Regions from separate parts of the Parabacteroides sp. AM17-47 genome, predicted to be linked through region 1. Evidence: riboswitches for the same ligand, from Rfam matches in the RefSeq annotation. Region 1 holds a riboswitch; the other holds the start of a gene.
What was found. A riboswitch is a leader RNA that binds a small molecule or an ion and turns the genes downstream of it on or off. The one in region 1 is predicted to bind cobalamin.

Region 1 (8,489 bases):
GTATCTTCGATGATATCTATGATAGACAACATGGTAATTGAAAATTGAAAATTAGTTGTGGGTGACACGGTCGTTTAGCTCGGATAGCTTGGCGTTGTTCCAACGGTCGGTGGTTCCTACCAGATAGCCGGTGATGCGTTGAAGTTTGTCCAAGTGTTTGCTGCCGCATTTCGGGCAGGCTTCCAGATTAGGGGTGGAGTTCTCGTAGCCACAATCCAGACAACGGTTACGGTTATGGTTTACGGAACCGTATCCGATATTGTATTTATCCATCATGTCCACGACACGCATGATCGCTTCGGGGTTATGGGTAGCGTCGCCATCCATCTCTACGTAGAAGATATGGCCGCCACGAGTCAAATCATGATAAGGAGCTTCTACTTCTGCTTTATGACGGGCACTGCACTTATAATATACCGGAACGTGATTAGAGTTCGTATAATAATCCCGATCCGTGATGCCCGGAAGCGATCCGAACTTCTTACGATCTTTTCCCGTGAACTTGCCGGACAAGCCTTCAGCCGGAGTTGCCAGTACGCTATAATTGTGTTGGTATTGCTCCGAGAATTGGTTGGCACGATCCCGGATATACGTAACGATCCTTACGCCTAAGGCTTGCGAATCCTTATCTTCGCCATGATGCTTACCGGTAAGGGCCACCAAACATTCGGCCAGTCCGATAAAGCCGATGCCCAAGGTACCTTGGTTGATAACGGAGGCAATCGAATCGTTAGGCTTCAATTTTTCCGAGCCTAACCATAAGGAAGACATCAACAACGGGAATTGCTTCGCGTAAGCGGTTTTCTGGAACTCCATACGCTCATGCAACTGACGAGCCGTAAGTTCCAGCATATGATCCAGTTTAGCGAAAAATAGGGCGATACGCTCTTCCTTGTTCTCCACTTGCATGCACTCGATAGCCAATCGTACGATATTGATCGTCGAGAAGGAGATATTACCTCGTCCGATAGAAGTCTTTGGTCCGAAACGGTTCTCGAATACACGGGTACGGCATCCCATGGTCGCTACCTCGTGGATATAGCGCTGAGGGTCGTCCGCATTCCAATCCTCGCTTTGGTTGAAGGTCGCGTCGAGATTCAAGAAGTTCGGGAAGAAGCGACGGGCGGTGACCTTGCAGGCCAATTGGTAAAGATCGTAGTTACGGTCTTCCGGCAGATAGCTTACGCCTCGTTTCTTTTTCCATATCTGGATCGGGAAGATAGCGGTCTCGCCGTTACCTACGCCTCTGTAAGTGCTTTTTAATAACTCCCGGATGATGCAACGACCTTCCGCCGAGGTGTCGGTTCCATAATTGATGGAGCTGAATACCACTTGGTTGCCGCCACGGGAATGGATCGTGTTCATATTATGGATAAAAGCCTCCATCGATTGGTGTACACGGCTTACCGTGCGGTTGATGGCATGTTGTATGACGCGTCTATCACCGCTTAATCCATCCAAGGTCTGTGTCTGGTAATCGTCGATAGGCTTATTATATAAGTGGGAGAAATCCTGTCCGTATAAATCCTCTAAGGTCTTTACTTCCTCGATAAAGCTATTACGTACGTAAGGAGCTAGGTAGAAGTCGAACGCCGGTATCGCCTGTCCGCCATGCATCTCGTTTTGGGCGGTCTCTAGAGAGATACAGCCAAGGATGCTTGCGGTTTCGATTCGTTTAGCCGGACGTGATTCGCCATGACCGGCGGAGAACCCGTATTTTAGGATGCGATCCAACGGGTGTTGTACGCAGGTCAAGCTTTTAGTCGGATAATAATCTTTATCATGAATATGGAGATAGTTGTTAGATACGGCTTCCTTGACCTCTTCGCTCAATAAATAGTCATCTACAAACGGCTTGGTGGTCTCGCTGGAGAATTTCATCATCATGCCGGCGGGTGTATCGGCGTTCATATTTGCGTTCTCACGGGTGATGTCGTTGGATTTGATATTGATAATTTCCAAGAACATATCCCGTGTTTTTGCCTTGCGGGCTACGCTTCGCTGATTTCGGTAAGCGATATATTTCTGCGCTACGTCCTTCCGGCTACTGGCCATCAATTCCAGTTCCACGGCATCTTGAATCGCCTCTACGGTCATTTGAGGTTCTCCCTTGAATGAGATATGATCTGTGATCTGGCGAATCAGTTGCATATCTTCTCCCTTGTCTGTATGCAACATGGCTTTACGGATAGCGGTTACTATCTTCTCCTCGTTGAAGCCAACGATACGCCCGTCCCGTTTAACAACTGTCTGTATCATGATGTCGATTAATTTGTGATTGATTATGCGTGCAAAGGTATCTTATTACTCCATATGATTTTCTTTTTGGAAAACTTTTTGCTGATTAAATTATGTTAAGGTGTTAATTTATAGTGCGTTGTAAAAAGTTTTGGAAAACTTTGCGTCTTGTATGATTGCTTTTGTTTTCCTTTTTGGCGATGTGGTGTGTTATAAGCTTCTCTTTGTAAAGCTTTTAAAGAACATAAGCCGGGATATATTTTTGTTTATATAAAATAATTCATACTTTTGCCCCCGTTTTGGTGATGACGTAAAACCATCCGGTTTCGTCATAAAGAGGGAATCCGGTGTGAATCCGGAGCAGTGCCCGCTACTGTAAGCTTTTGTAAAGTAGAAAACATTTCTCATACCACTGTCTGTAAAAGACGGGAAGGTCGTTCTCTACGAGGTAAGTCAGGAAACCTGCCAAGCGTTTTTATTGCTGTTTTTCTCGGGGTCAGGAAAGCGGAAATATACATAATAACAAATCGTTTATGAAAAGAAAGTGTTTGTGCGCGGCTTTAGCTGTAAGTTGTGCGATAAACGTATCATTTGCGCAGGTACGTTTACAGGGTAAGGTCGTGGATGAAAGTAATGAACCAATTCCGGGCGCGAATATCCGCGTGTCGGAATCCTTGAATGGTACAACCACGGATGCCAGCGGAAAATTTGAGCTGAACCTTCCGGATGGTAGACATCGTATTCGTGTGACTTACCTTGGCTATGAGCAAGGCGTGTATCAAACGGATCACTCGGAAAAAGATGTCGTTATTAAGCTGAAAGAAAAGTATGTGAATATCGATCAAGTGGTGGTAACCGGTACCGGTTCGCATCGCCGCATGAGTAATTCCCCTATTCCCGTGAAAGTGCTTACGGGAAAAGACTTGAAAGAGGCGAGCGTAACCAATTTCCAAGATGCGATGACCAAGCTGAATCCGAGTATCGTATTTATGGAAAACGGACAGGGGGCTACGATGAATATGAACGGATTGACAGAGAAATACGTGGTTATCTTGGAAAACGGTAAGCGTTTGGCCGGCGATGATACCTATTCCCGTATCGATATGTCTAACGTAAAACGGGTAGAGATCTTGAACGGGGCCGCTTCCGCTTTGTATGGTAGCGACGCGATCGCCGGCGTTATCAATATCATCACGGATGATTCCCGCAATAAGGTGAACGTGACGAGCAATAGCCGTTATGGTAGCAAGAACCAATTCTTGCAGTCGGTCAACGCGGACGTGAATGTAGGGAAGTTCGGTTCATATACTTCTTATCAATATCAACGGGCCGATGGTTGGCAATTAAATCCCTATACGGAGAGTAAAGGCGAGTTGGTTCCTACCAATAAGCAAGCTTCCGAGGGATTTCACCGGAACGTGATCAACCAACGTTTCACATACGACGCTACGGATCGTTTGTCTTTTTATGTGCGTGGCACTTTCTTCGGACGTTCCAGCGATCGTCCGATGCCGATGGATAAAGTGAATACGACCAACTATGATATGAGAAAAGAGACGTTCACTTATGGGGCGGGCGCTCAATACATGATTAATAAGAACTCTTATTTGAACGCTGATTATCTGTCGGACAATCATAGTACGTATAAGGATTTCTTTGATGGAAAGAAAAGCGGAGAGAGTGATATGACGAAACGGATTCATTACCATAACTTGAATGTCAAGGGAATCTTTCGTTTGGGCAAATATAATAAGCTTTCGGCTGGTGCGGAGTTCATTAAAGAGTTACTGAGTAGCGAGACGGATAACATAACGGGTAAAAGTATGTACACGACCGCGCTTTATGCTCAAGACGAGATCAATATCAATGAGCATTTCCAAGCGTACGCGGGTTTGCGCTATATTTACCATGAGAATTTTAAGAGTTATGCGACTCCTAACGTGGCTTTGCTGTATAAGGTAGGCGGTTTTAATTTCCGCGGATCGTATGCGGCTGGTTTCCGTACACCTGAATTGAAAGAGCTGTATACGGAATCGGAGAAGAAAGCGTCCGGAGCGACTCGCCTTACGATCGGTAATCCGGATCTGGACCCGGAGAAGAGCGACAACTTTACGTTGAGCGCTGAATATACGATGCGGTATTTCTCTTTGTCCGTATCCGCTTTTATGAATAACGTGCGTAGCATGATTAACTATAAGATGTTGGATACGGCGGAACGGGATGCTTATAACACCGCCCATGGTACGGACTATGATGAGATACAGATGCGTGCGAATATCGATAAAGCGAAGATCAAAGGTATTAACGTAACCTTCAATAGTTATCTGGGAGCGGGCTTTACCTTGAATGGTGGCTATAGTTTCATGGATGGAAAGAACGTATACGAGGATGAACCTTTGGATAAGACCGTTAAGCATAGTGGTACGGTAGCGGCTATGTGGTCTCATACTTGGAATAAGTATAAGCTGAACGTGAATTTTAACGGACGTATCCAAGGGGAACGTTATTCTACTTCTTATGGATACGCACCGAAATATTCCTTGTGGAACCTCAATACGAGCCATACGTTTAGAGCCGGCGATTTCTTGTTGGAACCGGGAGTAGGTATCGAGAACCTTTTTGATTATGTAGACGATCGCCCCTTTAATTACAATTACGCTACATTGACCCCGGGCCGTACCTATTACGTCAGCCTTCTGGTCCGTTTCAAGCAGTAAACTGTCACATGTCAACTATTAACTAATATAATAATGTATAGGGGATTTTTACGATCCATGTTTGTTTGTTCACTCCTGCTTGGGCTCGCCTGTTCATTATGGGCGAAACCCGGGCGGGAGTTTTACGCTTCCGATATCCGGGAGAGCATGGAAAAGGGAGATAAGTTAGCGATCTTGATGGTACATTTCGGGAGTGCTTACCCGGAAGCTCGTACCCAAGTACTCGATGTGATGAACAAGCGTGTCAAGGAGGCTTTCCCAGACGTGGAAGTCCGGCAGGCTTATAGCGCCCGTAGCGTAGTGAGTCGGTTGAGGGCGCAAGGTGTTTGGGTTCAGTTGCCGGCGGACGCCTTGGTGGAGTTGCGTGATCAAGGGTTTACCCATGTGATAATCCAACCGACTATCATTATAGAGGGTGTGGAGATGGAAGCGATCCGCAAAGAGGCGGAACAGCGAAAAGGTTTGTTTAAGGATTTGCGTGTAGGTAATCCCTTGTTATATGATGATACCGATTATGAGGCGGTGATGAAAGCGGTTTCCTCACCTTCTGGAGTGACTAAAAATGGGGCTAAGTTATTGGTGGCGCACGGAACTTATCATGCCAGTAACTCGGCTTATGCGAAATTGGGGTATATGTTCCAGACCAAAGGAATGAAAGATTATTATACCGGAACCCGTGAGGGTTTCCCTACGATCGAGGATGTAGGTGAGCAAATGCGCCAAGCCGGTCATAAGCGTGTGCAGTTGATTCCTTTTATGTTCGTACTGATTCGAGGTACGGAAAATACGGTCGCTGATTTCTGGCAGAAGGGGTTACGCCAACAGGGTTTCGATGTGGATATTTATTTAAAGCCTCTAGGTGAGAATCCGGCGATCCGGTCTTTATTTATCGATCACATCCGTTTCGCCATGAAATATAAACGGGCGACGATTTTTGATCGAAAGAAATTATATACACACTGAACAATTGAGAATTGAAAATTAGTGAGTACTTACTGAACCAATTTTCAATTCTCAATTCTCAATTATTTACTGGTAGTCTTCTCCGGTTTCCCAAGCCTCCGCATCATTATATAATGCTTTTAGATGGTTCACCCAGATCTGACGAACAGCGTCGTAATCGCCTAAGCCTATGATCTTACAGTTCTCTAAACTTCCGTTATGGCTTTCTTTCGTGTCAATCTTGAAGCCCATCTTCAAAAGTTTTAGTCTCCAGCAAGCGTCGGCGTTAGGAGCGGCAGCGCTGAAATCATCATCCTCCTCGATACCCCAAAGGTCATTATGCGCATGGTCTCCGGCAATAGACATGAACGGAGCTAAGGAGATCGTGATCTCTTCCGGTTTTAAGTTATGATCCTCGCAGTATTTGGTAAGTTTGGAATAGACACATTCCTCATTAGGTTCGCCTTCTTCCGGCCAGAACAACATATCTCCGTAATCAACGGTACCTACGAATACATTTTTGTTAGCGGCCAAGGCTTGCATAGCCTCTTCTGTTTCCGTGTATTTCGTATTTGCGTTATAGTTTTTATCCGGGTTACCATGTCCCATTAATAAAAGGATGTTCTTGTTATCAGCCAATTTATCACTGTAGTGGCTGTATAGGACTTTCGCTACGGCTTCCACATCCTCTTTGTCGTACACCAAACAAGGGCTTTTTACGACTTGAACACTCGGGAAAGACTCGATCATGAATTTCTTCTTCACGTCCGTATTCATCAAGCTTAGGTATTCCTCACCCGGGATGATGTGTAAGGACTGTACCGCTACCTTCTTGTAACCGGCATTTCCTAGAGCTTGTAACCAAAGATCCGGTTGATAACGTGCGATACCGGTCTCTGCCTCTACACGATTCACGCAAGTACGGGAGGTAAATGACAAATAGATGTCCGCGTCGGGAAATGCGTTCTGGAAATCGGCCAATGTTGCGTCGTAAGTCTTGATAGACTCTTTGAATGTGCTACCGAATGTACACAACAAGATCGCCGTGTCATGTTTCTTACTTGCCTTTACGACTTCTTCCGCAGGGTTTGCGGTATTGTCGTCGTCTCCATCATCACAGGAGGTAAAAACTGCGCTTGAGGCAAATAGACTCGCCGCAAGCAAAAGGTACTTAAATTTGTTCATCGCATTTAACTTTTAAGATTGTTTATAGTTTATGTTTATTCTGAAATTTCACGATAAAGGAGGCGTACCAAGTCCGTCCGGGAGACGTAGTTCCACGATGGCGTCCGAACGGGGTACGATCCACATAATCGAAGATATTATCGATACCGACATTGATATCTAGGTTCCATTTTTTCTTTTTCAATACGTTATGACGGGTATTCAATCGCCATAGCTGATAACTTTTTCCATCACCGTCCGTGATATAAAAGCGGGTGGATTGGTACCGGCCGAACAAGGTGACATCCAATTTATACTTTTTCCACGCATGGTTCCATGCTAGTTTCCAATTGGCATTATGGAATGAGGTTCCATTGATCGGGGTGTAGAGCATATAATTCGGGTCGGTCGGATCATCCGTATATTGCGCTTTGGCATCCGTATAGCTATAGCCTCCACCAATAGCCAAGGAAGATAGGATTTGATAGGTGAGCGATATATCTCCCCCGAAAGAGCGGGCTTTGGATAAGTTCTTGTGTTGCATGCTGGCCTCGATCTCATCCAATCGGTCTTCGGCGCTTGTCGGGATCTCGGTCAAGGCGATCATGTTCTTGATACGGTTGTAGAACCCTGTTACCGTGATCTGCAGGTTCGACGCGTGATATTCCACGCTCGCCGAATAATAATTGGACTTTTGCGGTTTTAAATCCTTATTACCATAATAATGTTTCCACGGGCCGCCACCGATCTGCGTGATATAATCATCGTGCAACTCCTTTAAGGTAGGAGCCTTAAATCCATTTGAGTATGTGGCTCGGATATTGAAGTCGCCTAGTTTGTACATGGCGGAGACTTTAGGGGTAAACGTAGCCCCGAACTCTTGGTGCACGACGAAGCGCCCACCTACCGTCACATTCAACCGATCCGTCGGGTTCCATTCGTCTTGTACATAAGCGGAAGCCGTAAATACGGAGGCTTTCCCGTTCTCGATACGCCGGGGGGATTTCAAATGATCGTATTGATATTCGAGTCCGGCGCTTAGGATATTGTTTTCCCCGAGGTGGAATACGCTTTTGGCTTGTCCAAGGAAACGTTGTTGAGAGGTTTCCAGAATATGTTCCCCCGGATAACGAGTAATACGTAAACCCGTCTCCGGATCGAAGAAGTTCGTGACATCTTTATGATGGTAATTATAGAAATAGCTATAGTTACCATAAGTTAGGTCTACCGAAAGAAAATTCAGTCCTCCCAATGCGTATTTAGCTCCTCCGGCCACATCGAAGTTCCGGTAGAATTGATCATAGGTATAATACTTGAATGCGCCGTGTGGACGATAATTCCATTTCTGGTAAAAAGAGCCATCGGCCGAAAGGCTCAGCCGGTCGTTCACTTTGTAGGTTAAGTTCTCCCTTAACGTAAAGTTCGTGG
Region 2 (7,640 bases), on a different contig from region 1:
AAGTAGTCGCTCCTACCTCGGCACCCATATTACAGATCGTAGCTTTTCCGGTCGCTGAGATTGAGGCGGTGCCCGGACCGAAATATTCGATGATAGCGTTCGTTCCACCTTTTACGGTTAAGATGCCCGCTAGCTTAAGAATCACGTCCTTCGGCGAGGCCCAACCATTCAAACTACCAGTTAACTTAACACCAATTAGTTTCGGCATCTTCAGTTCCCATTCCATTCCGGTCATGACATCCACGGCGTCGGCTCCTCCTACTCCGATAGCGACCATTCCAAGTCCTCCGGCATTCGGGGTATGTGAATCAGTTCCTACCATCATACCGCCGGGAAACGCATAATTTTCCAATACCACTTGATGGATAATGCCTGCTCCGGGTTTCCAAAAACCGATTCCATATTTATCGGAGACCGATTTCAAGAAATCATAGACCTCGCTATTGCTTTTGGTAGCCGTATCGATATCCGTCTTGGCTCCCATATTCGCTTGGATCAAATGGTCGCAATGCACGGTAGCCGGTACTGCGGATTTTTCTTTTCCGGCGTTCATGAATTGTAAAAGCGCCATCTGAGCGGTGGCATCTTGCATAGCCACACGGTCGGGACGGAAATTCACATAATCCTCACCTCTTTTGAAAAGGCGAGTCGAGCTTTCATCGTATAGATGCGCATATAAGATTTTCTCGGCCAAGGTCATCGGGCGACCACCGATACGTTCGCGGGCTGTGTCCACTCTTCTGGGGAAATTCGCATAGAAATTTCTAAGCATGTCAATGTCGTACACCATATTCATATTCGTTTTTTATTGTAAGCCTTTTCGCAAATATATTTATCTATAACCAGCTAAAATGTAATAAATAAGACATCTGCCAATGAGTCTTTGTTTTTATTATCAACAAATATATAATATAATGAAATACAATTTGTTCGATAATTTCTATGAGGTTATAGAGGTTATTTATAATCTCCCGGATAACTTAGAAAAACGGGCTAATCGCACGTTTATTAATAAAACGTACCATTAGCCCGTTTTGTTCAAGCCTTGGAGCTGTTTTTTCTACTTATCGAGACTTTCTTTCCATCTTTGGGCATAACTATGCAAAATAGATGCGATACCCTCTCCGATCCGGACATAATCTTCCCGTTTAAGGTTGGCTAAAGATGCGCGGATAGACCACTCGGGAGCATCAAAACCTCCTCCGTTCAGTAAAACCAAGGAAGTTTCCTGTGCCAGACGGAAAACGACATCCAGAGGTTCGTAATTCTTTTTTAGATATTCCACGAAATCATCCCCATAGAATTTCTTAGCCCAGACAAGCATATCGATCTCACTATAGTATCCCGCACGCAAAGGGTCGTCCAATAAGGTGAATCCGGTGCTTTCCCACAATGTGTGTAAACGCTCGTGGATCATATCCTGCATCCTTTTCTTATAGGTATTTTCCGCATCTAATAGAGCGAAAGACGCAAACAGAGACATTTGTGTTTGTTGTGGCAAGGAAAGACCGGCCGTATGATTCAAGGCTACTTGACGGCTATCGGCTACCATACGATCAATAAAGCGGATATCCTCGGGATGTAAGGATAGACTGCTATATCGTTTTTTTAGAAGCTCCTGTTTATCTCTTGGCAATTCACGGATCATCCGGTCGTAAATATTATCTTGATGTAAAGCGATTACCGCCAATCTCCATCCGGTTGCCCCGAAATATTTGGAGAAAGAGTAGACACATAACGTATTCTTTGGTAATTCGGCCATCATCGAGCGAAAATGCGGAATAAATGTCGCATACACATCATCCGTAATAATCATGAGGTTGGGATTGTCGTTCCGTACGATCTCAACGATCCTATTCATCAATGCTTTTGTCAATCCGTATGAAGGCGGGTTGCTCGGGTTTGTTATGAAAGCGGCTTTCACGCTAGGATCTTTCAGGACATCTAAATCCTTTTCTTGATATTGCCATGTGTGATAGCCGTCTTTTGTCATCTTCAAGGCTTTTATCTCTATGACATTAAAAAGATAACGAGCCTGTTCCGGAATCTCTATATAAGGAGTGAATACCGGAGCGAAGAGAACGATCTTGTCTCCCTTATTCAACAAGAAATTCTGTTGCAAGGAATCGAAGATATAACACATGGCGGCAGTTCCGCCCTCGGTAGCGAAAAGGTCGAATATTCCCTCAGGGGGCTGGTTATCACATAATTCTTGGTCTAAATAATCCCGCACGAGCATTTCCGTATATTTCAAGATACGATCGGGAACCGGATATTGATCACCAATGACACCTTCCGCCCATTCGTATACAAGCTCATTCTCATCTACACCTTTTTCCGTGACCAGATATTCATAGGTACCCTTCAATAAAGTAGCGCCGGGAGATTGCGCATGTTTCTTTAGAAACTGTACGAAGCGAGACGCGATCCTTTTGCGGTTGGGAACCCCTGCGGCTCCGGCCATCTCATCTGCCAATTCGGTTTCCCGCTGGCATTCCTCCAAGGCGAACTGCCCTAATAGGAAGAATGCCTCCCGTGGAACCGTACTGATCCAGTTTGGATTTCCCCTTCCTGCGTTCAGCATGATGTGCGTACTTTTACGAGCGCTCTCATCCGCTAACTCTATCAAGATGTTCTTTAGCTCGAAAGGGCTAATCTCCGACATCTTTTTCTCATATTCTCTCGTGACATGTATTTTCTTCTTGTCCATACATTATATATATTACATGATTAGCACAATAACGACACCCCAGATGATTAATAAAGTATTACCCACCGCATAGGTAACGGTATAGCCTAAGGCTGGAGTCTCACTTCCTACGGCATCTTCCACCGCTCCTAATGCGGCGGTTGTCGTACGTGAACCTGCCGTGCAACCTAAAGTGATAGCCGGATGGAACTTAAAAACGTAACGTCCCATCAGAATACCGATGATAAGCGGGATAGATGTCGCTAAAGCACCGATAATAAATAAACTTATACCGACTTCCTTCAATCCGGTCACGAAACTGGGACCCGCCGTGATACCGACTACGGCGATAAACATATTCAGTCCCAAATTATTTAATATCCAGACGGAAGGCTCCGGAATACGCCCGAAGGTCGGATGCTTGGAACGAAGCCATCCAAAGACGAGTCCGGCTATCAAAGCGCCGCCACTCGTACTCAGGCTGATCGGGACACCTCCGAAATGAATCGCGAGCGAACCTAAAATTCCCCCTAAGAAAATACCGATACCCACGAAAATCAAATCGGTCTGATTGGTTGGGCGATCGGGATATCCTAAAGTCGTAGCCGCTTTATTTACCTCTGATTTCATACCCACCAATTCCAACATATCACCGGAATCTATCACCGTAGCGGCCAAGACCGGGATATTGATACCCGCACGCCTTACGGACTTGATGCTAACACCATGCATAAACGATTGATTGCGTAAATAGCAGATCTTTTTCCCCACGTATTCCTTATGGATCACTAGTACGGGTAACGTCTCTGCCGGAAAATCGAGCAATTCAATGTCATTGACCTCGTCGCCAATCCAGTTCTCCTCTCCGATCACGAATTCCCGGCGACCGCTTAGAACAACCTCATTTCCGGTATGTAAAACCAAATCCGGTTTAACATTGGTTACTACATTATTAATACGGACACGCTCCACGAACAAATGCCGTCCCAATTGGTCTAAATACACCTCCAACTGCTTTACGCTTTTGCCATCCTTGAACCATTCATTACTAATCTTATAGGCCCGGAAAGTTACCGGACGGGCGGCAGGCATAAAGCCCGGTTGCTCGCTCTCGTCGTTATTTCCCATTTTAGCCTCTAGCTCTTTACACGCTTTTTTCACGTAGTCGAGTCCTCCTAAAAGACGTGGCCCGATATCACTCACTAACCATGCGGATCCTGCCGTACCGAAAATATAAGTTACCGCATAGGCCACGGGCATTACATTTACCATAGCGCTTTTATCCGTATCGCTAATATTCATCTGTCCGATCGTATCTTCGGCAACTCCTAATACTGCCGACATCGTCTGGGAGCCCGCCAATAATCCTGCGGCCTCGCCTGCGTTATATCCCATAAGTTTCGCTAACAAAAAAGGAACGATCAAACAAAATATACACATGACGGCGGCGAAAAGCATTTGAGGAAGACCTTCCTTTTTCAATCCCCGGAAGAACTGTGGCCCAACGCTATATCCTACAGCGAAGAGGAACATCAAGAAAAAGACGGACTTTAACGGTCCGCTTATATCGATTTTTAATTGCCCGATCAATACACCGACCAATAATACGCTGGTAACCGTTCCCAGCGTGAACTTCTTTATCTTAAACTTGCCAATCCAGAAACCGAGAGCTAAGGTTATGAAAATAGCTAGCTCCGGATAATGTTGAAGTAAATTAGTTATCCATTCCATATCTATTTATTTGATGTTAAACAAAAAAGATGCTATTGGAACAGGGATTCTTTGAAAGATGTTGTTACTTTTCGGGATTATTTATATAAATTTGCGACCGCTTAGGTGATAGAGTTTGTCTACCGACAACTCTATAAAAGGGAATCCGGTTAGAATCCGGAACAGTGCCCGCTACTGTGAAGCTCTTGAAAAGGAAAGCGTTCTGCTATGCCACTGTCTTAAGAAAGATGGGAAGGTTGCTTTCCGAGCCAGTCAGGAAACCTGCCAAGCGAAGTAATGATTAATTCCTCCCGGGGTCAGGAGCAATTAAGAGGATAGAAATATCACCTATATCCAAAAGATGTTGGAGACGGAATAATACGTTGTCTCCGTGGGATTGATATGTAATCTAATTATTAATATATTCATATGATGAGGAAACACTTACTATCTTTCTTCCTGCTGGTCATCAGCCTAGTTTGTCGTGCGCACGATGGCGAGAATTTTGTAGCATCCGATTTATTCGCCTCTTTACAACCGGGCGATAAGGCCGCTTTATTGATGGTACATTTTGGAACAACCCATGATGATACCCGTGCCTTGACAATCGACGCGATCAATCAAAAAGCGAAAGAAGCTTTCAAAGATGTTGAGTTGCGTGAGGCATGGACTTCTCGCATTGTAATGCGCCGCTTAAAAGCTCGTGGCGTAGAGAAACTGAACCCGATCGAGGCCTTGGAAAAATTAAAGACTGATGGTTATACACATGTCTTGATCCAATCCACGAATATAATCGAAGGTATCGAGATGGAATCCTTACGTAAGGATGTTGCCACCATGAAATCTTCTTTCAAGGAGATTCGTATCGGTAATCCTTTATTGTATACACCGGAGGATTATGAGGCGGTAATCGTCGCTATCACAAAAAATGGGGCGAAAGAAGGCGCTACTTTATTGGTAGGCCATGGCACTTATACTCCGGCGACGGCTCAATATGCCATGTTGGATTATATGTTGAAGGAGAAGGGATTCAAGGATTATTCCGTAGGAACCATCGAGGGCTATCCTACTTTTGATACGATGGTAGCCCAAGTAAAGGCCAATGGAACGAAGAAAGTCTTGTTGATGCCATTTATGTTTGTCGCCGGAGACCATGCGAAAAACGATATCGCCGGTGATTGGAAAGAGGAACTGGAAAAGAAAGGCTACGAGGTAAGCGTATTTATGGAAGGTCTGGGACAGAATCCGGATATTCAGAAGATCTTCATCGAACATGCCCGTTTCATGGCTAAACATAAGATGATCGATATCGTTGATAAGAAGAAAGCTTATGCGGTAGAGAAGGACTAAAAAAGTTCTCCAAATCTATGTTTTATTCCTTTCGGAAGAAAAAGTAATTCCTTCCGAAAGAAACTAAATTTTCATTCGAAGGAAAATGGAATTTCTTTCGAAAGGGATTTCACATGCATACAATAAACAGTTATAATGCTAAATATATGAAAAGAGTTTTGACAATCTTACCGTTGACAGCCTTATGTATCAGTACGATGCAGGCACAACACAAGAATGAGTACACGAATTTCGCCGATACGACATTCAATATTCAAGAAGTCGTAGCGACCGCCGCACGCAAGCCACGTCCACAAATCACGAAGTTGGACGTACCTATGAAATATCTTCCTATTTCAATTAATAGCATTACGGCGAGTAGTTTGGAGTTGCGAGGTATCCGTAATATCCAAGATGCGGTACGCTTTATGCCGGGCGTACGATTCCAGACATCTTATGGCGCATTTCAACAATTGTCGATCCGTGGTTTCGATCATTCTATCATGATGATAGACGGTATCCGCGATGAACGTTCGGCAATAAACAACTCTTATCCCGTACCCGATCTATCCTGTATCGAGTCTATTGAATTATTAAAGGGACCGGCTTCTGTACTTTACGGACATTCAGCCGTAGGTGGAACCTTGAATATCGTTCGTAAATCCCCGTCAGAGAAACAGAGCGTTAATGCTCGATTGGCCTACGGTAGTTACGAGAATAAAGAGGCGACACTTGGCATGGGCGGTAAATTGGTCGGTCCGGTCAATTATTACGCCAATGTCAACTTTTCCGATCAAGAGGGCTGGCGTGATAATGGCAACCGTCGCTTTTCCGGTTATCTGGCATTGCAAGCTAAAATGACGGAACGTGACATATTAGATGTTCGCGGAGGTTTTAACCGCGACTTCTATGGGACGGAGATCGGTCTTCCCGATTTAATGGCAAATGATGTATATAATGTGCAAACAGGACAGTTATATCTCCATAAAAATGAGATGCTACCGGGACTTGACCGTGAGGCTCGCTACAATAACGAGTCCGACTTTATGAAGAATCACGCATGGAACGTATCGACGCAATACACACATACTTTTTGGAACGGCGCGAAACTAACAGATCGCCTTTCTTACAATAACGACGATATCAACTATTTTGGGACGGAAGCCCTCGACTATCTCGAAAGTGATGATCCGATCTATGATCATTATTATATGAAAAACGGCCAGAAAAAATATATCTGTTTGGACAGTGTATATCTTTCTTTCCCGCTTCGCTTCTCCCATATAGCCAAGACGGTAGCCAATACGCTCGAGCTAAGCGGTAAATTCAGGACGGGTGAGATAAAGCATACGTATATGGGAGGTTACTCTTTCGTCGCCTTGAATCGTACCAGCTATTCGGGCTATAATTTAGGAGATGATGTTCAGGGTCCCGGCCTTTATTCGCATGTATCCGTTTATGATCCGCATAGCATGGGATATATGACCAGTAAATTCTCGAAAGCAACGGTTACGCATCATTATTCCAACAGCCTTTATCTTCAAGATATGGTTGAGTTCAACGAGCAATGGAAGGTATTAGCCGCTCTACGTTACGACTTTTTCCGTTATATGTCCGCCAGCGCTACAACTCCTACCGGACGACGTGAGTATGAGGAGCATTCAAGCTTCAATATGATAAAGAATAAGGCGTTGACTTATCGTTTCGGAGCGGTCTATCTGCCCCATCCGAATACATCCATTTATGCGTCTTTCGCCTCTTTCTTCAAGCCGATCCGTACGTTCTATCAAGATAACGTCATTTATGTAGGAGGTGATGGAAATCGTTTCGAGCCTGCTCGCAATGAGGAAGTATTTAAGCCGGAGAAAGGATACCAAGCCGAGGTGGGGCTTAAATATCAATTGAACAATAT

Region 2: it holds a riboswitch for cobalamin, as region 1 does, so the genes downstream of both, DW205_RS14665 (sirohydrochlorin cobaltochelatase) here and DW205_RS04955 (TonB-dependent receptor) in region 1, are expected to answer to the same signal.

Annotation. Positions count from the first base shown of each region.
Region 1 covers NZ_QTLI01000005.1:47,430-55,918, reverse strand. The annotation lists gene nrdG (anaerobic ribonucleoside-triphosphate reductase activating protein) at 1-32, opposite strand, end outside; gene DW205_RS04960 (anaerobic ribonucleoside triphosphate reductase) at 52-2,259, opposite strand; cobalamin riboswitch at 2,522-2,723, shown strand; gene DW205_RS04955 (TonB-dependent receptor) at 2,772-4,955, shown strand; gene DW205_RS04950 (sirohydrochlorin cobaltochelatase) at 4,989-5,918, shown strand; gene DW205_RS04945 (sirohydrochlorin cobaltochelatase) at 5,985-7,082, opposite strand; gene DW205_RS04940 (TonB-dependent siderophore receptor) at 7,105-8,489, opposite strand, start outside.
Region 2 covers NZ_QTLI01000017.1:74,412-82,051, forward strand. The annotation lists gene DW205_RS14650 (aconitate hydratase) at 1-790, opposite strand, end outside; gene DW205_RS14655 (bifunctional aspartate transaminase/aspartate 4-decarboxylase) at 1,061-2,710, opposite strand; gene aspT (aspartate-alanine antiporter) at 2,723-4,420, opposite strand; cobalamin riboswitch at 4,507-4,704, shown strand; gene DW205_RS14665 (sirohydrochlorin cobaltochelatase) at 4,832-5,749, shown strand; gene DW205_RS14670 (TonB-dependent siderophore receptor) at 5,896-7,640, shown strand, end outside.